DNA from 4 places in the Vibrio agarivorans genome. Region 4 is predicted to be linked to each of the others. Evidence: predicted binding sites of a transcription regulator. Region 4 holds the regulator's gene; each other region holds the start of a gene.
What was found. The regulator CRP, encoded in region 4, controls carbon source genes, mostly activating them, when cyclic AMP is high. The targets are predictions, from matches to a motif close to TGTGANNNNNNTCACA.

Region 1: recB (exodeoxyribonuclease V subunit beta) is a predicted target of CRP. The motif match lies at 2,507-2,522, and genes of this name have one in related genera.
Region 2: QWZ05_RS06685 (glycogen/starch/alpha-glucan phosphorylase) is a predicted target of CRP. The motif match lies at 3,279-3,294, and genes of this name have one in related genera.
Region 3: cytR (DNA-binding transcriptional regulator CytR) is a predicted target of CRP. The motif match lies at 1,938-1,953, and genes of this name have one in related genera.

What each region holds. Positions count from the first base shown of each region.
Region 1 covers NZ_JAUFQF010000004.1:270,094-276,344, forward strand. The annotation lists gene recB (exodeoxyribonuclease V subunit beta) at 1-2,409, opposite strand, end outside; gene recC (exodeoxyribonuclease V subunit gamma) at 2,668-6,120, opposite strand.
Region 2 covers NZ_JAUFQF010000002.1:251,348-257,598, forward strand. The annotation lists gene malT (HTH-type transcriptional regulator MalT) at 161-2,869, opposite strand; gene QWZ05_RS06685 (glycogen/starch/alpha-glucan phosphorylase) at 3,430-5,883, shown strand; gene malQ (4-alpha-glucanotransferase) at 6,013-6,251, shown strand, end outside.
Region 3 covers NZ_JAUFQF010000004.1:1,011,492-1,017,742, reverse strand. The annotation lists gene QWZ05_RS13210 (SPOR domain-containing protein) at 123-668, opposite strand; gene cytR (DNA-binding transcriptional regulator CytR) at 820-1,857, opposite strand; gene priA (primosomal protein N') at 1,985-4,180, opposite strand; gene rpmE (50S ribosomal protein L31) at 4,458-4,676, shown strand; gene QWZ05_RS13190 (malic enzyme-like NAD(P)-binding protein) at 4,945-6,228, shown strand.
Region 4 covers NZ_JAUFQF010000004.1:655,305-661,555, forward strand. The annotation lists gene QWZ05_RS11525 (ABC transporter ATP-binding protein) at 1-65, shown strand, start outside; gene QWZ05_RS11530 (TIGR02444 family protein) at 62-538, shown strand; gene QWZ05_RS11535 (hydrolase) at 568-1,545, shown strand; gene QWZ05_RS11540 (YheU family protein) at 1,587-1,808, shown strand; gene QWZ05_RS11545 (phosphoribulokinase) at 1,888-2,757, shown strand; gene crp (cAMP-activated global transcriptional regulator CRP) at 2,994-3,626, shown strand; gene QWZ05_RS11555 (DUF1338 domain-containing protein) at 3,743-4,546, opposite strand; gene astD (succinylglutamate-semialdehyde dehydrogenase) at 4,630-6,087, opposite strand; gene astA (arginine N-succinyltransferase) at 6,102-6,251, opposite strand, start outside.

The DNA of each region.
Region 1 (6,251 bases), 390 kb from region 4:
AGCTAATCGCTCTTTATCGGCAAGCGCTAAGGTTTCATCTTGAGCAAGAATGTCGAGTACGGTCGAGTCTTGCTCCGCGTCATAGTATTTGGCCTCACTCGCTTCACGAGCGGCAAAAACAAACGGCAGGAACACTAAGTCATACTCCAAGCCTTTCGACTTGTGAATGGTGACGATCTGTACAAGATTACGCTCTGACTCCAAACGCTGAATCGCGTCATCGCCACCATTAACGCCTTGCTGCGCATCACTGATCGCTTGACTTAACCAACGCACAAGCGCTTGATGACTATCGAGTTCTGCACCCGCATTTTGCAACAGTTCACTTAAGTGCATGAAATCCGTCAGTTGGCGTTCACTATCACTATGCAGCCAACGCTCTGCAAGGTGACGATTGGCTAATACGGCACGCAACATCGGCAAGACACCACGGGTAAACCACTGCTGCTGATACTCTTTAAACTCAATCAGTACCGCTTCCCACTCGTTCTCATCTTCATTCAGTTGCTCAAGATAAGCGATAGGCAGATCAAATAGGCGTGAAGAGAGTGCGGCTTTCACTTTACGCTCATCATCAGGCACAAGCACGGCTGTGAGTAGGCGCAAGATATCCATGGCAACCGCACTACTAAACACACTGTCTCGATTCGACAGGTAGACACTGGCTATCCCCTGCTCTGCCAGTGCCTGCTGAATACGCTGCCCTTCAGCACCAGTGCGCACCAGCACCGCAACATCACCCGCTTGTATAGCATGATGTTTATCGCCACTGATGAGCTCTGCTTGCCCATAATCAGAAGCGGTGAGAATCTTTTGCACCTCGCTGGCTGTGGCACTGGCCATGACATCAAGATACTCACCTTTAGACACGGGTTTCTCTTCTGTCTCTTGTTGCCAATAGATCAAAGCAGGCTGCTTCTCTCCTTCTAGAGTCCAGTGACGCTTGTCCGCATTCGGGCTGTAATTGACTGACAGAAAGGGGATGTCATCGTCATAGATAAACGGACTATCCGGCAGTTCAAAAATCTGGTTAACAGACTGCACCATCTCTGCACTTGAGCGCCAGTTTGTGCCCAATGTGTAGTGGGCAGTGACCTGATTTCTCGCCTTGATATAGGTAAAGATATCGGCGCCGCGAAAGCCATAAATTGCTTGCTTAGGGTCGCCAATCATAAATAAGCCACACTCTGGGTTATCTAGATAGATTCGGCCAAAAATACTGTATTGCAGCGGGTCGGTATCTTGAAACTCATCAATCATGGCTATCGGGTACAGTTCGCGAATGCGAGCCCCAAGTCGCCCTTCCTCATCGACATCCATCGAGGCGGAAAGCTGCGTCAATAGATCATCAAACGATAGCCATTGCTTGCGATGTTTCGCTTGTTGTAATTTGTCACGACACACACCAATAGCATGCGCCAATATCGGTGCTTTCAGGCTGACTGGCGCAGACAGGAATTCATCTATGGCCGCAAAGGTCGCATGTTGTGGTGGGTTGCCTTTCGGTGATTTCTCATCAAGCACTTGCTGTGAGAACTTCTCTAATTGGTCTGGGTAGGAATAATCTGTGGTTGGGTTGGCAGCCCAAGCATCGATGACCGCAAGCCACGTCGGCAGCGATTTTTTCGTATAGCTGCGCTTATTCACACCTGAGCCCTCTATCAAGGCTTGATAGTCTTGTTGGCCAGCTTGCCAAGTTTGCTTGAGAGCCTGAATCTGTTCGATATTTTTCTGGTGCAGGTCATCTAAACTGCCCGTCATCGGCTCAACAGTCAATTTGAGTGGCGCACCACTTAGGTAACGGCCGATATCCGCTAGCAAAGCGCTGGGGTCAGACCATAGCAGTCGCACCTGCTGAGCCAATGGTAAAGGCAAGCCGTAAAACTGAGTACGCCAATAATCCGCCACCACTTGGGCTTTGAGCATGCCTTCATCAGTGACAAACTCATTGTTAAAGCGACTGCCTGATTCAAAGGCATTTTGAGTCAGCATGCGCTGACAAAAGCCGTGAATGGTGTACACCGCTGCTTCATCCATTTGACGCTCGGCTTGCAATAACAAGGCGACTGCAGAGGCATGATCAGATACTTCATCAAGAAGCGGCTCAATAACCGGATCATCACTCACACCGCGACTGAACGCTAATCGAGCATCATGTATTCTTGCACGAATACGATCTCTAAGCTCCGCCGTGGCCGCTTCAGTAAAGGTCACTACCAAAATCTGGTCGACGGTCAAAGGCTTTTGATGACGAGTTTGATCATCGCCATGGCCCAATATCAATCGTAGATATAAGCCCGCGATGGTAAAGGTTTTGCCTGTACCTGCCGAAGCCTCTATTAAGCGTGCGCCATGAAGTGGAAATGTCATAGCTTGAAGTGGTGTCACACCTTGCACCGCATTGGTCATATTAAATCCCTTGTAACCCGTTATTACGGCAGATCAAACTGTGATCCAACCTATAAAAACCGAATACATAAAATAAATTACTAAATCTTTGAAATTCCGTGGGATCTCTCTCACGGTATCCCTGATATCGAATGGCTACTATGCGCGCATTGGAATTCATCACAACACACGTTCCTACCGAGATTAGGTCCCTCTGACCTATGGCCGTCAGCAAATACCCTATATAAAATAACGATATGCTGACGGCCGCCCTACCACTTAGCTTTCTTCGCTGCGATAGTCTTCAATTGTTTTGAGTGCCAAGCGGGGCGCCTGAATCACTAAGCGACTTAGGCTTAACACCTGATTCGCCAGGTCGTCTTCCCATTGCGGCCAAACCCGTGCAATGTATTCGTTCTCACCTTCACCCGTGCTCATGTAACCACCCTGAAACGCATCCGCCATTTTTTTCAGTGATTTTTCATCATCTTCGGCCCAGTTGCCACGAGAGAAACCCGCTTCGACTGCGGCGAGTGCGGTGACAGGTAAATAAGGCAATGGTTGATTCACCCCTTGTGAGAACAGGCGAACAAGTTCATTGAGTAGCGACTGACTCTGCTGTTGAGCAAGTGCTGGGATAACCCAATGCACCACGCCCTCTTTGCGGTCATAGCCAATAAGATGCGTCGGCTTGCTATGCCCCATCGCGTGCAAACATAAATGGTCTATCCAAGCGGACAACATATCTTGTGAACGAATCCGGCCTACACGATAGCGCACTAGCCCAGACTGATAGTGCTGCTGAAGCCAACCGACTAACTCTATTGGTTTTTGCTCGCCCAATGCAGTGAGTGTTACCCGCACTTCAATATCGTCAAGCGGCGCGGAGCAATAGTGTTGCAGCTCCTCTTGTAGCGCCTCGATTTGCACTCGATTGCTCTCAAACTCCAGCTCGCCAAATGCTCCAACAGGGAGAGCACCTTCTGCGCGCTTGTTAGCAACAAACTGACTCACAGCCTGAGCGGCTTGAGATGGCTCTGTCTCAAGTAGCACCGAAAGCAATTCTGATTTCATCTGGAAGCTCTGGAGCCCATCGAGGACAAATGGCTCATCATCGAGCAGTGGGTTATCCAGCTCATCAAACATCACCTTCAAACGGCGAGTAAAGAAGTACTGCACCGGCAAGCGCCAAAAACGCTGCAGTTCAACCAAATCAAGCTCATATGGGAAGGTCACATCCAGCCAATAATCACTCACTGACTGACCCTTTTGCACCAAGTTTTCTTGGTCTCTATTTGCTACGGGTAGCCACTCTCGCGCATAACTCCCAAGCTCAAAGGCGTTGCGACTAAACGGCACCATTGGGTAATGGTGAATCAAGGCTTCGAGTAACTGATTCCCTGAACGATCGACATCCAGCTCTTGCTGCCCTTCAAGGCAGTAGTTTTGCTGACAATATTCCATCAACTCACTGACCAGTACTGAAGGCACACGCTCTGTATTATCTTGAATTGAACGACCAATATAGCTGATATACAGAGTATCTTGCGCAGAGAGCATCGCCTCTAAGAACAGGTATCGATCATCATCACGACGTGAGCGATCGCCTGGCTTAACGCGACCGTTCATCAAATCAAACCCTTCAGGTGCAACATTGCGAGGATAAGCACCATCATTCATTCCCAACAAACACACGGTTTTGAATGGGATAGAACGCATCGGCATTAGGGTACAGAAGTTTACCTGCCCCGCTAAGAATCGCTGAGAGACACGGCTACCCGAGAGCTTATTTTCAAGATACTGACGAATAATAATCGGCTCAAGCGGCGCTTGATAACCGGCATCCACCAACTGCTGAGAGAGCTGACCGAAGGTATGACGAATGCTGTGCAGCGCGACCTCTTCTTCTAACTCTGGCGCAAAGAAGGCATCAAGCAGCTCTCCAAGATGGTGTTGCCAATCAGCAACCGACTGGCTTTGACTCAGGTGCGCGCGGAAATGGCGAATGCTATCGATATAGTGTGCGAGCTTACCGGCTAACTCGGCGGATAACCCCTGCACCTCATTGTAAGGGGCGATGGTGCCAACGCCAGACTCAAACAGTTGCCCTTCACCGCTCATGGCATAACCCAAGAGCATCCGCTCAATACCAAACTGCCACGTGTTCTGCTCCCCTTGGGGAAGGTCAAACTCCGTCGCCGTCTCTGGTGAAAGCCCCCAGCGAATACCCGAGGCTTCAACCCAGCGCTTGGCTTGCTGAAAATCACTGTAGTCGAGACCAAAGTTACGCATTATCGCAGGGGTTTCCAACAGCTCTAACAGTTCAGATGCAGTACAGCGCGATTCAGGCAACGACAGCAAATAGCTAAACGCGTTGAGAATTGGGCTCTCTTTATCTGCCGTTCTATCTGAGATAGAAAACGGAATGTATCGGTCAGCACTTGCATTGCCAAACACAGCCTGAATGGCCGGGCTGTAGGCATTAATATCTGCCACCATGACGATGATATCGCGAGGTTTCAAGTCTGGCTGGCGCTCAAACATCGCCAATAGCTGATCGTGCAGCACTTCCACTTCACGCATCGCACTATGACAAACATGCACCGTCACCGATTTGTCATTTGAATTGACGGTTTGCTTGTGCAGACTTGAATCTAAAATAGTGTCATCTTGATGCTCTTCAAGATTCAGAATATCCGCTTGCAGATGGTGCAATAACGTATCACGCTCAACATCCACAAACGCCTCAATCTCATTCGATTCGAGTTGAGATAAGAGATACAAATTATCACGCCCCAGCTTACCCATCGACGCGAGCAAGCTATTACCCACCGCATCCGTGTGCAGTTCATCAAGGGTGTTCTGTTCAATTGAGCCTTTTAGCTGCGGCGTTTCACCATCAATCTCACTGTGCTGTTGATTAAGCACCAAATGCTGTCGATGCTTGGCCGCCAACTTGGCAATAAAACGTTTATCGCGCACCTCGCCCCAGTAGTATTGGCAAGGGTTGGTGAACATCAGGTGAACATCAATGTGCTCACCTAACGCCTTGAGCGCATCAAGATAGCGCGGTGGGAGTGATGAGATACCAAAAATAAACAGCCTTTTAGGCAGCTTATCAAAGCTGCCCTGATACGATTGCAGCGTATCAATAAAGTGCTCATACAGATTGGCACGGTGATAAGGTGACTGTTCGAGCTCAACGGTGTAGTCATAGAGCGCTTGCCAAAGAATAGGCTGCCACTCGTGCTCACCCTCGATTTCAGCCACCGCTTGTCCCGCTTCCCAACTCGCTATCCATTCAGGTCGATACACTAAGTAGCCATCAAAAATATCGGCTATCTTTTCCGCCAATTGATAACGTTTGATCTGCTGCTCATCATCACTCAAATATTGTTTTAGCGGTGCAAACTCAGGTTTATCAAGTTGCTCTGGTAGCAAAGTCATCAGCTTCCATACCATCGCCTCTTTATTGAAGAAGCTTCGCTCAGGCACATCCGGTAAAACGTAAGTGAACATCTTCCAGATAAAAGTCGCTGGGAGCGGAAACTCAAGGTTTGCGGCAATACCAAGCTCTTCTGCTAGGGCCATTTTCAACCACTGTGACATACCTGGGCTTTGCACCAAGATTTGTTCAGATTCAAGTGGATTTTCTAGCGGGTCACGTTTGATTAACTCGACCAGCAACGTTTTTAGAACATCAATTTGATTGGAGTGATAAACCGTAAACAAGGGCGACTCATTAAGCTGTATCTGTGATGTCAACGAGATTAGCACAGCTGCTATTTATCAGCATGATCTATCGAGCAAAAAAGCATATTGGCCGTTAAAACACTCACTGAATTATTGATTCTAGAAAAACA
Region 2 (6,251 bases), on a different contig from region 4:
TTACACTGTAAATGTGAGAAGCCTAAACAAGCTGAACCAAAGCGACTTTGACTTAGTCTTCAGCGTTTTGGGTCTTTCATGATCTCATCTTAAAAATGAACGAAAAAAAGAGCGCCAGCGAGTAACGCAGGCGCTCTTTCTATTTTTCGCTTCGCTATCTCTAATAGCCCATTAACTGCAGTAGGTTTTCTGCCGTGCGGATTGCCTCTTTGCGGTTGGCGATGTTGAGCTTTTGATACAAGTTGCGAATATGGGTTTTAATCGTTGTACCTGCGACATCCAGCTCTTGCGCAATCTGCTCGTTACTAAACCCAGAGTAGATCAGGCCAAGTACTTGCCACTCTCGCTGCGTGAGAGGGCTGGTGCGCACTAGTTCAGGAATATTTGGGTGATTGACCAGCTTCTCAACAAACTCTTCATCAAAGTGTACTGAGCGACTGCGCTGCGTGGTTGAGATGTCTTTCATCAGCTGCTGCGCTCGGTGACGCTCAAGATCCCCAAGTTCGGTCTTGTGGGTCAGTTTTTCAAGCAGGTGGCCAATTTTGCTGCCATCAACAAGGAAGTTACCCAAAATACCGGTTTGGTTGGTCATCTCTAAGGCGTACTTGAGCTTCGCTCGTGCTTCATCGTCTTCACCTTTGCTCGCAAGCAAAATAGTTTCGACAATTAGGTTACGGTTCGTATCCGTCACTAGCTGATGCTTATCTGCCTCTTGCTGCAGGAAGCTAAGCGTCTCTTGTGCTTGCTCAAACTCACCTAAGTTAATGTAGGCGCGTACGATATTGCGCCACTGTAACTGAGTAAAGTGGTTACACGCTTTATCTGGGCGAGTAGCAGTCTCTAGCCACTGCTGGATCGCACCACTGTCACCACGCGCCTGCCAGAAGAGCAGTAAGGAGAGTGAGGCATTCGCCGTCCAATCAACGTGGTAGGTGGATTGCTTCATCATGTGCTCGATTTGCTTGATGAACTTAGCTGCCTTATCAAGCTCACCACGACCAATCGCGATGCGTGCCAGCATAGAGTAGGAATGAAGGTGACGTGGGTCACTGTCGTTGCCAAGTACTTCAATCCCTTGGTAAGCACACACCTCAGCTTCATCCAATCGATTCCAGCACCACAACAGCTGTGAGCGGATACGCAGCAAGAACTCATTCATTGGCAATTGCTGAAGTTGATGCTCCTCAATGAGCTTAAAGGCGTTGTCTTGTACTTCGTAGGCCGCTTGAACGTAACCTTGAGCAATTAAGATCTCGCTCTGTTGCAGCATTGCCCACAACGCTTGATGGTAAACCTGATATTGACGAGCAAGCTTCTCTGTTTGTTGCATCATCGGCAGCGCACGACTGAGATGGCCAAGTACGTGGTTGACTTCGCCGACAACAGACGTGGCGACAATGCGGCTACGATATACCGTGTGATCAAGTTGACTGAGCGCCAGTTCCGCCAGCTCAAGTGCTTGCTCAGGCTGGTTTTGGTTAATCGCTACCTGTGCTTTTAGTGCATTAAGCTCACCTTGCTCTTTGGAGGATAGAGTGACATCGTACTCTTCCATGTGCTCAATCGCGGTGGTGAGCATGTCACCTACCTTGTTATAGCCATTGAGACTCTGCTCAACCCACGCTTGCAGCATCACGAGTTTCGGTACTGTGTAAAGCTGCTCTGGCGATAGGCTGCTGATCGCTTTTTCAAGGGACTCTAGCTCGCCTTGGTTGAACATCTTCCATCCGTGCTCACGCAGAATACCTGCCATTAGCTCAGTATCATTCGACATTTGAGCATGGCTGAGGGCGCGATGAGGCATACCTTGTTCTAGCCAAGCTTGCGCCGCTGCTTGGTGTAACTCTCCCTCTTTTTGTGGGATCCGTGCTTGACGCTCGTGAGCAAGAAACTCTGCAAACAGATTATGGAAGCGATACCAGTTGTGCTCTCCCTCAAGAGGGTAGACAAACAAACCATAGCGATTGAGAGACTCAAGCATGCTTAGTGCGTCTTCGCGCTTAGTCAAGGTGCAGACGAGGGTATCGTTGAAGTGATCCAGTACAGAACATTCCAACAAGAACTGGCGTGTCTCTTGATCAAGAAGATCGAAAACTTCCTCAATCAGATAGTCCCAAAGATGGGCGTGATTGAATTGTGAAACTGACTCAGCCGATTGTACTAAGGTACGCTGTTGGTGCTGAGCTTGTAAAGCGATCAACTGCAGCGCAGATGGCCAGCCTTCCACATAGGTGCGAAGGCTATTCGCAGTTTGATCGTCAATGCCATCATCTACTCGCTGATTGAAGAAACGTGTCGTCTCTTCAGTATCAAATGCGAGCAGCTCGTTGCCAATCTCAATCATCAGGTCACGAACGCGCAGGTTAGCGGTGCCCAATGGCGGTGCAGATCGGCTTGTGACCACTAGCGTGAGATTGTCAGGCATATGTTTAAGGAAAAAGCGCATCGCTTCATGAATTTCGTCATCATTAATGAGATGGTAGTCATCGATAACAATGTAGCTCTCTTGATAAAAGTCAGAAAGCTCAGTGAAGACTTCACCAAATAGTGAATGCAATGATGAGAACTGGCGCTTCTCAGCCAGTTTTTGAGCATTTGGACAGCAGTTATCTGTCGCTTTGTTCAGCGCTTGCAAAAAATAGTTAATAAAGCGAAATGGGTCGTTATCACTCTCATCTACGCTATACCAACCGACATGCGTTTTATCTGCTAGCCACTGAGCTGCCATTGTGGTTTTACCGTAGCCAGCTGGCGAACGGAACAGTACTAATTTGTAGCAGTTAGCTTCTTGCAGCAAGTCTAAAACTCGTGGGCGTAGAATCGCGTTATGTAATCGGCCCGGGCGAGTTAACTTTGATGGTATCCACATCTTATTCTTACCCTGATTTATCCAATGCACCGTTAACGGTGTCTCTATTTATTCGTCATACGTGCCTAAAAGTAGGATGGTATGACTGGGTATCGTCATGTTACTGAAAGAAAAACGCGAATGGCATTGATCCAACCCTCGTTTTCGCTCGCAATTCGTACATCTGGTACAACTACGCCCCATATCTGTGGGCTTGGTCACAAAATGTAGTCATTTGTTCACTATTATTGAAATCGATTGCACTGCTTATTAGCACAAAAGTGATGGCTCGATAAATATTTGTGACCAAGGTTATAAAAATCCCGATAACTCTAAAAAGGTTAATTTTTCTGTCATCGTTTACGGTTGTTTATAAAACGACCATGAGTGTGATCCGGTTCAACACAAATTTGAGCAAATCGAGTGTCAGTGAGAGTTAGATCACTTTATTTGCAAAGTAATAGGCTCTACGCCCTGTGCTCTCCTCCTATCCTCCACCCTATACGGGAGGATGTTTTGAAATAGGGGACAATGCACGATATATCGTAGATGGATTAAAACCAATAAGTGAGATTTCTCTAATGAAACCTACTCAACAGAAAAACTTTGACAAAGCTGCATTCCAAGCAGATGTTAAAAAACACCTTTCAGCGACTTACGCGACAACAGTAGAAACAGCTTCTCCTCGTGCATGGTACCTAGCAATGGGCCGCGCACTAGCAGAACTAACAACGCTTGACTTGCTACAAACAGAGCAAGACCCAAAAATCAAACAAGCGAAAAGCGTTAACTACCTTTCACTAGAGTTCCTTATTGGCCGTTTGACAGGTAACAACCTGATCAGCATGGGTCTGTACGAGCAGATCACTGAAGCGATGGAAGAGCTAGGTCAAAACCTAACAGATCTTCTAGAAGAAGAACGTGACCCATCACTAGGTAACGGTGGTCTAGGTCGTCTAGCAGCATGTTTCATGGATTCTTGTGCTGCACAAGAATACCCAACTGTAGGTTACGGCCTGCACTACGAATACGGTCTATTTAAGCAGTCATTTGAAGATGGCCGCCAGAAAGAAGCACCAGACGCATGGCGTGGTGTTGAGGGTTACCCTTGGGAAGTGGCTCGTCCTGAACTTGCTCAAGAGATCGGTTTCTTTGGCCGCGTAGAAGTGGTTAACCAAGGCGGCAAAGAAGTCCGCAAATGGGTACCAGGCATGACTGTGAAAGCAATGCCATGGGATCTACCTATCGTAGGTTACGAGTCAGAAACAGTGTATCCACTGCGTCTTTGGGAATGTCAGGCTCTTGCGCCTTTCTCTCTAGAGAGCTTCAACAACGGTGACTACTTCGAAGCTCAGCACGCACTGATCGATGCAGGTAACATCACGAAAGTTCTTTACCCGAACGACAACCACGAGAAAGGTAAGACTCTGCGTCTAATGCAGCAGTACTTCCACTCAGCAGCATCGGTACGCGACATCCTACGTCGCCACGAAGCAGCAGGTTACACACTAGCGGATCTTCCTAAGCAAGAGACTATCCAGCTTAACGATACACACCCAACTATCGCTATCCCAGAATTGATGCGCATCCTTCTTGATGAGAAAGGCCTATCTTGGGAAGAAGCATGGGAAATCAGCTCGCACACATTCGCGTACACAAACCACACTCTATTGCCAGAAGCACTAGAGACTTGGTCTGAGTCGCTAATTCAGCGTCTACTTCCTCGTCACATGGAAATTATCTTTGAAATCAACCACCGCTTCCTACAAGAAGTACGTGCAATGTGGCCTGGTGATGGTGAGAAGCAAGCTAAGCTTTCTATCATCCAAGAAGGTTTCCACCGCATGGTTCGTATGGCTAACCTATGTGTTATCGGTTCATACGCAGTTAACGGTGTAGCAGCACTTCACTCTGAGTTGGTGAAAGCTGACCTATTCCCAGAGTTCCACGAGATGTACCCAACTCGTCTACACAACGTAACGAACGGTGTGACACCTCGTCGTTGGTTGAAATTCTGTAACCCAGGTCTATCGGCTCTTATCACTGAGAAGATTGGTTCTGAGTGGCCAGCTAAGCTTGAACAGCTAGAAGGCATTGCGGAATTTGCTAACGATGCGAAATTCCAAAAAGAGTACATGGCTGTTAAGAAACAGAACAAACAGCGTCTAGCGGATTGGGTTAAAGAGAACATGGGTATCGAGCTAGATACGAATGCTATCTTTGACGTGATGATCAAGCGTCTGCACGAGTACAAGCGCCAGCAGCTTGATTTGCTACACGTGTTGTCTCTATACCACCGCCTACTGAATGACCCAACGTTTGATATGACGCCACGCGTTGTATTCTTCGGCTCGAAAGCGGCGCCAGGTTACCACTTAGCGAAAGAGATCATCTTTGCGATTAACAAGGTTGCTGAGAAAGTAAACAACGACCCTCGCCTAGGCGGTAAGCTGAAAGTGGTATTCATCCCTGACTACCGTGTAAGCATGGCTGAAATGTTGATCCCAGCGGCTGACGTTTCTCAGCAAATCTCTATGGCAGGTAAAGAAGCATCTGGTACGGGTAACATGAAGATGGCGCTTAACGGTGCCCTAACTATCGGTACGATGGACGGTGCTAACGTTGAGATCCGTGAAGAAGTAGGCGATGAGAACATCTACATCTTCGGCTTAGATGTTGATGGTGTGAAACGCACACAAGCGGCAGGTTACAACCCATACGACTACTACAACGCTGACCCACTATTGAAAGCATCTCTAGACCTACTACTAGGTGATGAGTTCACTCCAGGTCAACCAGGTCTACTACGTGCAACATACGACAGCCTACTAGATGGCGGTGACCCGTACCTATGTCTTGCTGACTTCGCGTCTTACGTGAAAGCTCACGAAGATATGGACGCGCAATACCGTGACCAAGCAGGTTGGGCGAAGAAAGCGATTCTAAACACGGCGCTAGTTGGCAAGTTCAGCTCAGACCGTTCGATTCGCGACTACGTGAACAACATTTGGAAACTAGAAGCGGTTAACCGTTAATTTCCAAAGTACAAAGATTAGCCAAGGCAACCGCCTTGGCTCTTCTGTCACTATTGAAGATATTTTTAGACTAACATTTTGTTAGTCAAACCCTACAGGATGAAGGTTAGCAGTCCTTCGGAGAGAGCGATGAAAGAACAAAGTGCACTAAAACAAGTCGCTGAAATGGCGCGATTGGCTGATAGTTACGTCAGTGCTTGGGGAGATGAGGCTAAGGTGGAAGAAGATACCTTACGTCGTCTACTTGCTTCCCTAGGTTACGACACTACAAATGATGAGACTTTGCTAAAGTCTGCAGAGAAAAAACATAAAAAAGACGTACTTGACCCAGTTCTAGTGCTACGCAGCGGAGAGCCAGTAGAAGTACC
Region 3 (6,251 bases), 360 kb from region 4:
TTCCCTACACACTGATAGTAGATTCTGAAACGAGTTCAGAATGACATTTGAAACAGACCGTCAATTAGGCACTTACTCGTTTCCTAAAAATAAAGCCCACTCATTTGAGTGGGCTATAGAAACTACTGCGAATCTTTCCAAATCGCGCAAGGCTCAATCTTAGCGCGCTCTAGACGATGCCTATCTCGCTCCGCATCACGCTTCATGTCATAAGGGCCCAGCACAACACGATACCAACTGCTGCCTTCGGTTTTACGCACCTTGCTTTCTATGCCTTGGAAAGCGATATCTAGCTTACGCGACTCGGCTTGCTCAAGAGACTTATAAGCGCCACATTGCATGATATAAGGAATATCAGAAACCTGTAGCTCTTTGGCTTCCACTTCAATCTGGCGATTAGGCAGTGTCTCTACGTAATCCCACTTCTCTTCAGGCTTAGGCGGCAACACCTTTTTCGGTTTTGGTACCGGCTTCGGCTGAGGCTTAGGTTGAACAGCGACAGGCGCTTGTGGCTCTGGGTCTTGACCTAATAGGTACAACCCATAGCTGAAAATGCCAAGTAATAGGATCGCGAGAAGCCCACTACGCCACGGTTTACGTCGTGGAGTGGAGCGTTTGGTTGGCCGCTTGGGTGTCCCTCGGCCACGTTTTACGTAATCTTTTGCCACAGCAAATAATATAAATTGGTGAACGACATTCCGCATGGTAAAGCAGAATGCCGTTCTAGAACAGACTTAACCGGAAAAGGGGGACAAAAACGGGCAACCGGTTCTATTTGGTGCAAAATTGCGAGAATTCTGACACTTGCATCGACAGAATCTAAACCAATCTTGGTGGCGCAGCACTGTCACGAATCACCAGCTCAGTCTCAAGTAAACGAGACCCTGCTCGAACATCATGACCACGCAATACTTCCAGCATCATGAGCATGGTTTGACGGCCAATTTCATAGCGTGGTTGAGCGACTGTCGTTAATGGTGGATCGCAATACAAGCCAAAGTCGATGTTATCAAAACCGACAACAGACAAGTCTTGCGGAACGCGGAAACCAAGACGTTTCGCTTCCTGAATAGCGCCAATAGCTTGCGTATCACAGTGACAGAAAATCGCAGTCGGCGGCTCTGAATTAGACAGCAGCTTACGCACGCCTTTCACGCCACCCTCAAAGTTGAAATCACAATACTCTACATATTCAGGCTTCATCTCTAGGCCTGCTCGACGCAAGGCTTGCTGATACCCTTGATGACGGAACTGACATAGCGTAGACGTGTTAGGACCTGAAATCTGCGCCACTTTCTTATGGCCAAGTTGTGTCAGGTAATTCACGGCCTCAAAGGCAGACGTCAGGTTATCAATATGCACCGTTGGCAGTTCAAGCTCTGGGGCATATTCACACGCCATCACCATCGGCGGCAGGTTTTTTTGCTCTGATTTACTCACATCAAAAGGCAAGTCTGAACCTAGCAGCAACATACCATCTGCTTGCTTGGTGAAGACAAGGTTTACAAAAGAAGATTCGCGCTTCTTCTGTTGGCCACTATCACCTAGTAATACTAGGTATCCATGCTCCATTGCGGCATCTTCAATACCACGAATGATCTCTGAGAAATACGGGTCACAGATATCAGGCACAATCGCGACAATCGTTTTTGATTCATTGCGACGCAGATTACGCGCTAAAGAGTTTGGTGAATAACCCGACTCCATTACGGCATCTTCGACCTTCTCTCGCGTTGCTGCTGAGACTTTCTCAGGGTTCATCAATGCACGGGACACCGTAGCAGTCGAAACGCCTGCCAATAAAGCAACATCCTTCATTGTCGCCATTACATCTGTCCTCTCGTTTTCATCTTCAATTTTTACTCCGTAGCAAACAATTAGTGTATGTATTTACGAATTTAATGTTACGGGGTGATTAACATTTCTTTCAGTAAAAAGGTGATATGACTCACAACACAACAGATCAACTAATGGCATATCGCCGTTAGCTGAGGTCTTGTGGCTCAATATCTAAGCTCCAACGCACTTTTTTCGCCAATGGCAAAAGCCCAATGGCAGGCTTAGCGCTAGAGAGCAATCGCTGCATCTGAGCGCGGGATTGCGTTTGTAATAGTAGCTGCCAGCGATATTTCCCCGCTCGCTTTGACAGCGGTGCTGGTGTCGGCCCAAGTACAACATCTCCTTGAGAATACAGCGGATGTGCTTCTAGGGTGTGGCGCACTTGACGCAAAAACTGCTCAACCATCTGATTGTCGTTCGCTTCCGCTTTAAACAAGGTTAAAAAGCTATAAGGCGGTAGCAGAGCCATTTTGCGCTCTTGCAGAGCCGTATCCGCAAATTGGCTATAGCCTTGAGTCAGCAGTGCTTGCAGCAACGGATGCTCTGGGTGGTGCGTTTGCAAAATCACTTCACCACGCTTACTGGCTCGGCCTGCTCGGCCTGCGACTTGAATAAAGAGCTGAGCTAAGCGCTCTGAAGCACGAAAATCACTGCTATACAACGAGCCGTCGACATCTAACAGGGCCACTAGGGTCACATTGGGAAAATGGTGCCCTTTAGCCAGCATTTGTGTGCCAATCAATATCTGATGATCGTTGTTGCGAATCGACTCTAGCGCCTGTTCAAGGCTGCCTTTTCGACGCGTGCTGTCACGATCAATACGAATGGCGCTGTAATCTGGGAACAAGCTGTTTAGCTGTGTCTCTAACTGTTCAGTCCCCACTCCGACAGTCACAAGGTGCGAGCTACCACACCCCTGACACTGATGAATCACCGGGCGTTGTGAACCACAGTGATGACATCGAATCTCATTGCTATTTTGGTGATAGGTGTAATACGCCTCACAGCGATGACACTCCGCGATCCAGCCACACTCATGACACATCAAAGCTGGCGAAAAACCGCGGCGGTTGAGAAACAATAACACCTGATTACCCGCTTCAAGGTGTTTACGCATCTCTGCGATGAGTGGCGCCGACAAGCCCCCTTCCAAATAAAGCCCCTTAATATCAAGAACCTTATTGGTCGTCGGTTTTGCCGAGCCTGCTCGCTGCGTTAAATGCAAGTGGCTGTATTTTCCTGTACGCGCATTGTGTAGCGTTTCAAGCGCTGGGGTCGCTGAGCCAAGAACAATCGGAATGCCCTCTTTGTTGGCTCGCATAATAGCGACATCGCGCGCGTGGTAACGTAGGCTATCTTGCTGCTTATAAGAGCTGTCATGCTCTTCATCGACAATGATGATACCGAGGTCAGCAAATGGGGTTAGCAGTGCTGAGCGCGTACCGATCACAATGCCACATGCCCTATCGCGAGCAGCCAACCAAGCATTGAGGCGCTCAGTTTCGTTGAGATTAGAGTGCACAACTGTGACAGGCACATTAAATCGTGAAGCAAAACGTTCGATAGTTTGCGGGGTCAGGCCGATTTCCGGCACCAAAACCAAAGCTTGCTGTCCGCGCTCTAGCACCGGCTTTATCAGATTAAGATAAACCTCGGTCTTGCCCGAGCCCGTCACCCCCTCGAGCAAAAAACAGCCGTAACTCTGACGGTGATTGACACTCGCAATCGCCACGGCTTGCTCTTCATTCAGCTTTGGTTTTTCTACCTCTCGCTCAACCTGAGCTCCCCAAGGTTGAATTTGGGGTAATCTCGATTGCGCGGCAATCCAGCCTTTTTCTTCAAGGGCTTTTGTGACGCTGGTTGAAACGCCCGCATCATTCAATTTCTCTCGGGTTAAGCCGCCCGACTCAAGCAACTGTAGTGCTAACGCTTGTTTTTTTGCACGGCCAACGCCGGCCATTAATTGAGTGCGTCCTTCCTCTGTAAGGTGCCACTCAACAATCGCTTCCACTTGTGCAGGCTTGCCTTTTTTCAGTGCCGCTGGCATTGCATTGGCGAGCGTATCACCCAATGGGTATTGATAGTACTGACTGCACCAAGTTAAAAGCTGGAACAGAGAGTCAGGCCACAACGGCTCAGCATCTAGCACCTGCTTAATCGATTTCAGTTTGTCGAACTCTGACTCGCTAGCAAAAGCCGTCACAATACCAATCATGGTTTTGGGTCCAAACGGCACGGCTACTCGCCCGCCAATCACCGGAAAAAGGTGAGCAGGAATTAAATAATCAAACGATCTGTCCAGAGGTACTGGCAAAGATACACGAGCAATAGATGGGCGCATGGACTGACTGAAAACGATTGCGGAAGCGTCATATTATACTCAAATGCCCCTCAATCCAATGATTGAACCGATGGGCAGTGAAAAAGTTGGCGATTTTTTTAGCAAATCAGTTGATCCCTAACGCCGCTTTCTTTACTATATCGCGCCTTAGCTATATGGCTTAATTTTGCTCACGCAGCAGAATCAGCGGTATAGCAAGTAAAAACGTTTTTGTTAAATTACGTGTGGTGTCCAGCGTAGAGTTGGATAGCGACACGGCCCAATTGAGGTTATCCCTATGAAAACTGGTATCCACCCAGAATACAAAGCTGTAAAAGCAACTTGTTCTTGCGGCAACTCTTTTGAGTTCAACTCAACTCTAGCTAAAGAATCTATCCACCTAGACGTGTGTGACAAATGTCACCCATTCTACACTGGTAAGCAACGTATCGTTGATACAGGCGGCCGTGTAGATCGCTTCAACAAGCGTTTCGGTGCTCTTTCTTCTAAGAAGTAATTCTTCTGAAGTAAGTACAAAAAAGGACGTCATCGACGTCCTTTTTTAATGCCTAAAATTCACCAGCCAATAATCATTATTTTCTTCTAACGCGCAACACCTCAAGCGCGTGCGACAATCCTCTCGAAGCATCATCAAACAGTACTGGTCTGATCTGCAGACTTTTATTCTACGAATTTACCTTAGTTCACAATTTAGCCTAGGTTTATGATCCAGCTTCCACTAAAATATTGCTCTGTCTCACATACATGGATTTATAGCAGCTCTCATGCCTAACGATAAAAACGACGCTACTCCACTTTCTGCTGAAGAACAATTTCGCCAGCAAGCTCTCGACTATCATGCTCAACCTACCGCAGGTAAAATTGCAATTTCACTCACTAAACCAGCTGATTCAGCGAAAGATTTAGCACTCGCATACAGCCCAGGTGTGGCAGAGCCAGTCCGTGAAATCGCCCTCAATGCCGACAACGTTTATAAATACACCTCTAAAGGCAACATGGTTGCGGTTATCTCAAACGGTACAGCGATCCTGGGTCTAGGTAATCTTGGCCCTATGGCTTCTAAGCCAGTAATGGAAGGTAAAGCGCTGCTATTTAAACGTTTTGCAGGCCTTGACTCGATTGATATCGAAGTTAAACACCGCACCATTGATGAGTTCGTTGATACGGTAGCGAACATTGCAGACACTTTTGGTGGCATTAACCTTGAAGACATCAAAGCACCGGACTGTTTTGAGATTGAAAAACGCCTCATCGAGCGTTGCGATGTACCTGTATTCCATGATGACCAACACGGTACCGCCATCGTAACGGCAGCCGGCATGCTTAACGCCATCGAACTGCAAGGTAAAAAGCTCGAAGACTCTACCATCGTCTGTCTAGGTGCAGGCGCTGCTGCAGTGGCCTGTATGGAACTCCTGATCAAGTGTGGCGCAATGCGTGAGAAGATCTACATGCTTGACCGCAAAGGCGTGATCCACACTCGCCGCGATGACCTAAACGAATACAAGCAATTGTTCGCTAACAATACCGACAAGCGCACATTAGAAGATGTTATCTGCGGTGCTGACCTGTTCCTTGGTGTATCAGGCCCGAACCTACTTCCACCAGAAGCACTGAAGCTGATGGCGGACAAACCGGTTGTGTTTGCGTGTTCAAACCCAGATCCAGAAATAAAACCTGAGCTCGCTCACGAAGTGCGTGATGACTTGATTATGGGCACGGGTCGCTCTGACTACCCGAACCAAGTGAACAACGTACTGTGCTTCCCATTCATCTTCCGCGGCGCGCTTGATGTGCGTGCAAGCGAAATCAACGATGAGATGAAATTGGCAGCCGTTGACGCCATTCGTCAGCTCGCTAAAGAGCCAGTACCCGCTGAAGTATTAACAGCAGCAGGCGTTGATGCGCTGGAGTTTGGCAAAGACTACATCATTCCAAAACCAATGGACCCTCGCCTACTACCACGCGTGGCAAAAGCGGTGGCGCTAGCCGCTGTTGAGTCTGGTGTAGCACGCATTGAAATGCCAGAAGGCTACATGCAAGACTAAGATCTGCACACATTAATGCCAGT
Region 4 (6,251 bases):
AAATGGAGTGGATGGAGCAGCAAGAGACGCTTGAGCAGATGGAACAGGAATTCAACGCAGTATGACCAATCAGCAGGCACATCAACTTCTCACCATGGAGCAACTGTGGCAATTTAGCCTCGAGTACTACTCGAGCAGAGAAGTGAAAGATGCCTGCCTAGCATTGCAAAACCAGTTTCACGGTAATGTGAATCTGTTGATCGCCCTAAAATGGCTCGATGAGCATCACTACACCATCCAAGAACAGGACTGGCATCGAGTCGAACAATCTCTCGGGCGCACCGAAGCGCTATTGCATCACTATCGAGAGCTACGCAGAAAGCTCAAAACAGCGCTAAGTGACACACTGTACAGAGAAGCCCTACAGTTTGAATTACAACTAGAAAAACAACAGCAAGCCGACCTCGTAGACTGTATTAATCACCTCACCCTCACCAGTAGAGAGGAACACAGTCTAACCCAGATGTACTGCCTACAACTTGGCGCAGAACACCTACAGGCGGCTTTCGCTAAGCCAGTGGAAGCGTTGCTCAACTAAGCAACCGATAGATACAAGGACTGTAGTATATGCCACAATTTATCGCTGCAACGGGCCTAAAAAACCCTCACGCCCAAACCCTATTTCCGCGCATGATTCGTAAGAAAGCGCTGTTTGAGCCTCAATGGCAAACTCTCGACACACCCGATGGTGACTTTCTTGATCTCGCTTGGAGTCAAGACCCTAACCACCCTGATGCGCAGAAAAAGCCGCTATTCGTGCTTTTCCACGGACTAGAAGGCTGTTTTTATAGCCCTTACGCCAATGGCCTAATGAAAGCCTTCGCTGATGACGGATGGCTATCTGTGATGATGCACTTTCGCGGCTGTAGTGGAAAACCTAACCTACAAGCTCGAGCCTATCACTCGGGAGAAACGGAAGACGCCCGTTTTTTCCTTAAACATTTACGCGCTCAGTTTCCTGAGAATAAATTGGTGGCGGTCGGCATCTCCCTTGGCGGCAACATGCTCGCTAACTACTTAGCGAAATACCAAGATGAGTCGCTGATTGATGCGGCCAGTATAATCTCAGCGCCACTCGATCTTGCGGCTTGTTCCAACCGAATTGAGCAGGGGTTTTCCAAACTCTATCGTAACTACCTACTGGGCTCGCTTAAACGCAACGCCATTCGTAAACACCATCTGATCAAGGGTGAACTTAAGATCACTTATCAGAGCATTAAACGCGTCACCCGTTTACAAGAGTTTGATGATTTAATTACAGCACCCCTGCACGGTTTTAAGGATGCTGAAGACTATTACCAGCAGTGCTCTGGGATCAATCACCTCAAAGCCATCACTACACCAACATTGATCATTCATGCCAAAGACGACCCGTTCATGACTGAAGACGTGATCCCCAAATTTATCCTGCCAGATAATATCGATTACCGTCTGTTTGAGCATGGAGGTCACGTTGGCTTTCTCAGCGGCAGTTTACTAAAACCCACATTTTGGCTAGAAGAAGCGCTGCCTGCCTATTACGAATGTCTCTCAAAGTCGGCATAATACGCATTAAGACAGATTGATCATGAAGTGGAGAAGTATTGATGATCATCCCATGGCAAGAAATTGAATCCGAGACACTCGACAACCTAATCAAAGAGTTCATCCTTCGCGAGGGGACCGACTACGGAGAGTATGAAGTCACCCTGGCGCAAAAGGTGGAACAGGTACGCAAGCAAATAGAGGCAGGCGATGCCGTTATCGTCTTTTCTGAGCTACATGAAACCATTGATATTCAGGTTCGTAAGTCCATCGGAAAATTCTAACCACAACCTCGCCAAAGTCACTTTGGTGCGCTAAGGTTAAGCTTCCAAAAATCATAACTATTAAATAGACAGGTAAGTCATGTCAGCCAAGCATCCGATTATCGCGGTGACCGGCTCCTCTGGTGCAGGAACCACCACAACGTCAGAAGCCTTTAGAAAGATGTTCAATATGATGAACGTCAAATCCGCCTGGGTGGAAGGAGATAGCTTCCACCGCTTTACCCGTCCTGAGATGGACGTGGAGATTCGCAAAGCACGCGAGCAAGGCAAACACATCAGCTACTTCGGCCCACAAGCCAACGACTTCTCTGCACTAGAGCAGTTTTTTGCTCGCTATGGCGAAGAGGGGCAAGGGGAAGTGCGTCGCTATCTACATACCTTTGATGAAGCGGTGCCTTACAACCAAATGCCTGGAACCTTCACTCCATGGCAACAACTGCCCGAAGATACCGATGTACTGTTCTATGAGGGCCTGCATGGCGGCGTAGTCGATGGTGAAGTCAACGTCTCTAAACACGTCGATTTTCTGATTGGCATGGTGCCTATCGTTAACTTAGAGTGGATTCAAAAGTTTGTCCGCGACACTCGTGACCGTGGACACTCACGCGAAGCAGTGATGGATTCTATCGTCCGCTCAATGGATGACTACCTAAACTACATCACTCCGCAGTTTTCACGCACCCATATCAACTTTCAGCGTGTCCCTACCGTCGACACTTCCAACCCGCTAAATGCGAAAGGCATCCCAAGTCTGGACGAGAGTTTTGTGGTGATTCGTCTGCGCGGGATCAAAAATGTCGACTTCCCTTATCTGCTAGCGATGATTGACGGCTCATTTATGTCGCGCCACAACACACTTGTTGTGCCCGGGGGTAAGATGAGTTTTGCGATGGAATTGATTGTCAGACCCATCTTACAGCAGCTTATAGAAACTGGGAAAATAGGTTAATTGCGACCAATAACCAGACAACCTTGTCAGTACGTGATCAGGTGCACAGAATCTGAGTAATTATCGGTCATCTTACCCCGTTAAAATCAAGAAATCGCACAAGAAACGCGTTACTATCTTGTCTGAATTACGAGATAGCTTGCAGCAAGTGTCTTCAGCACTTATGCTACTAAGCCTAGTTAAGCTTAGCGCAATAAGGAAAGCAGCAAGCGAACCCTGCAGAGGAAGATATATTTATGGTTCTAGGTAAACCTCAAACCGATCCAACGTTAGAGTGGTTTCTTTCACACTGTCATATTCATAAGTACCCATCAAAAAGCACGCTGATTCACGCTGGTGAAAAAGCGGAAACCTTGTACTACATCGTAAAAGGTTCTGTTGCGGTTCTTATTAAAGACGAAGAAGGTAAGGAAATGATCCTTTCTTACCTAAACCAAGGTGATTTCATTGGTGAGCTAGGTCTTTTTGAAGAAGACCAAGAGCGTACTGCTTGGGTACGTGCAAAATCGCCATGTGAAGTTGCTGAGATTTCATTCAAGAAGTTCCGTCAACTTATCCAAGTTAACCCAGATATCCTAATGCGCCTTTCAGCGCAGATGGCAAGCCGCCTACAAGTGACTAGCCAAAAAGTGGGTGACTTAGCATTCCTTGACGTAACAGGTCGCATCGCTCAGACGCTACTAAACCTAGCGAAACAGCCAGACGCAATGACACACCCAGACGGCATGCAAATCAAGATCACTCGTCAAGAGATCGGTCAGATTGTTGGTTGTTCACGTGAAACCGTTGGCCGTATCTTGAAGATGCTTGAAGAGCAGAACCTAATTTCTGCACACGGTAAAACTATCGTGGTTTACGGCACTCGTTAATTCTCAATGGCTCTCAACGAGTCCGTGTGAATTTTCAGTAAGCTGATTAAATTGAAAAAAACACCAAACCTCCGTTTGGTGTTTTTTTATGTCTTGCCTATTTAAGGTATTAGAGACTACTGGTTAGTACTCTCAAAGATTTTGTCCGCCGACGCTGCGACAAATCCGCGATACAGTGAACCATCGCGGGTCGGATAGCGCTTGGCAAACTCATAAAAACCGCCCGGAATGTGCTGCTCTCCATCACTGAATTGGACGAGTACTTTGTCGGCCATAGTCGATGATTGCTCTAGTAACACCTCGGGAGTGCCTTTCACTTCCCCACCCGATTCATTGATAACAAAACCCGTCTGCCTCAGCCGAGCATTTACGTCAACGACCTCTGCAAACGCATTGAGTTGATTCACGCTGACCGTAAAGTGATTGGCACCATAGCCGTGCGCCGCGAGCCAAGAGGCATACTCACTCTCTTGCGCCAATTGTTGATACTCTTGATATGAGATGTCCCACAAGCGACCCGCAAAGAGAAACTCCGGCGTTAATAGCTTATTGGCATCCAGTTGGGCAACAAGGCGTGCGACGATCGATTGAAGCTGTATTGAACACTCTTCAACTTTCAACTCACTGATAAACACCTTCGGCTGGTTAGGATCGGGATGTTCATAATGCTTCGCTAACAGCTTTTTGCTCTCAAAAACATAATCACCTCCTTCTTGATAACCTAAAGCCAGAAATGGCTTGGCTAAGGTCTCAATACCCAGTGGCTCTATATTAAAGGTCCTCAAAGCAATATGGTCATTAATCAGTGGCTTGTCCTCCTCTAGTATCTGATGTACTTGCTCAGCAGAGGGGCACAAGCGATGAATATAGTCTTGCCACATTCGCGCAAACAGTGTGTCGACGGTGAAAGTTGGGGTCATACTCTCTCCTTGCTTTGTCTTTGAAAAAGAGGGAAAAGGTGGGTAGCTCTCGAGCTACCCTCAGCTTGTGACGAGAAAAATGATTATAGTTTTAACCCAGGGCTTAATGTCGCTGGCAGTAAAGGCTCACTGCCTTCCATCGATGCCATCGGATAGGCACAATAATCTGCAGCATAGAAGGCGCTTGGACGTAAGTTGCCAGAAGCTCCCGGGCCACCAAAAGGTGCGTCTCCGCTTGCTCCTGTCAATTGGCGGTTGCGATTGACAATGCCCGCTCGAATGTTATCGACAAAGTATGCCCACTCGTCATCATCGGTTGAGATTAAGCCGGCCGATAAGCCATAACGAGTGTCATTCGCTAACGCCACGGCTTGTTCCAATCCTTGATAACGAATCACCTGCAATAGTGGGCCAAAGTACTCTTCGTCTGGTAAGGCACTGATGTTAGTGACATCAATAATCGCAGGAGAGACAAACGCAAACCCTTGCGACTGACCTTCCAGCAGCGCCTTGCCACCCAATGACAATAAGTTTGCTTGAGCTGCGAGAATATGGTCGGCGGCTTGCTTTGATATCTGCGGCCCCATAAACGGCGCGGGCTCGGCAAAAGGCTCATCTATGACAATCGTTTGAGTTGCACTAACCAGCTTCTCAAGCAGTGCATCACCTGCCTCTCCTTGAGGGACATATAAGCGACGTGCACAGGTGCAACGTTGACCAGCACTAATAAAAGCGGATTGCAAAATGGTGTAGACGGTTGCATCAAGATCGCCAAACTGCTCGGAAATCACCATTGGGTTGTTACCACCCATTTCAAGGGCGAGCATTTTGTCGGGCTGGCCCGCAAATTGACGATGCAGTATATGACCGGTATTTGCACTACCGGTAAACAAGAGACCATCAATCCCTTTTGCTTGAGCAAGCGCGATCCCCGTCTCTTTGCCACCCTGAACTAGGTTAATCACTCCCTCAGGTAGACCAGACTCCTGCCACAGTCGCATCACAAACTCGCCTGTCAGTGGCGTTAGATCCGATGGTTTAAACACCACCGTATTACCTGCTAAAAGAGAAGGTACGATATGACCATTAGGTAAATGCCCAGGGAAGTTGTATGGGCCAAATACCGCCATGACACCCAACGGGCGATGACGCAGTACAATCTGATTACCGTTGGCTTCACGCTGATGCTCACCGGTACGTTGGTGATAGGCGCGAATCGATATCGCTACCTTACCCGCCATGGCAGCGGCTTCTGTGCGTGTTTCCCACAAAGGCTTGCCAGTCTCTTGAGCGATCACTTCTGCTAGCTGTTCTGCACGCTCTTTGAGCTTATCGGCAAAGGCCAACACATGCGCTTCGCGCTGGGTAAATGTCAGTTTCTTCCAGCTAGAAAAAGCTACTCTTGCTGCGCTGACTGCTGATTCTACTTGAGCAGGCGTGGCACTATCACCTTGCCATATCACCTCATCATTAAATGGGCTAACAGACTGCATCGCCTCACCTTGCCCCGCGATCCATTGTCCTGCAATCCAATGCGTCATATCTTTTCTCCTTGTTACTGGGCGTGCATGCGCACGTAATCGCCTTCTTGTACCTGCAGTGCTGCAGCGACCTCTGGGGCTAGAATGACTGAGCCCTCTTCTTGGTCATAAGCCGCTTTTGCTGCAGTGGCTCTAAAGTGCTCGAAAGAGGTATTAGCGATCAA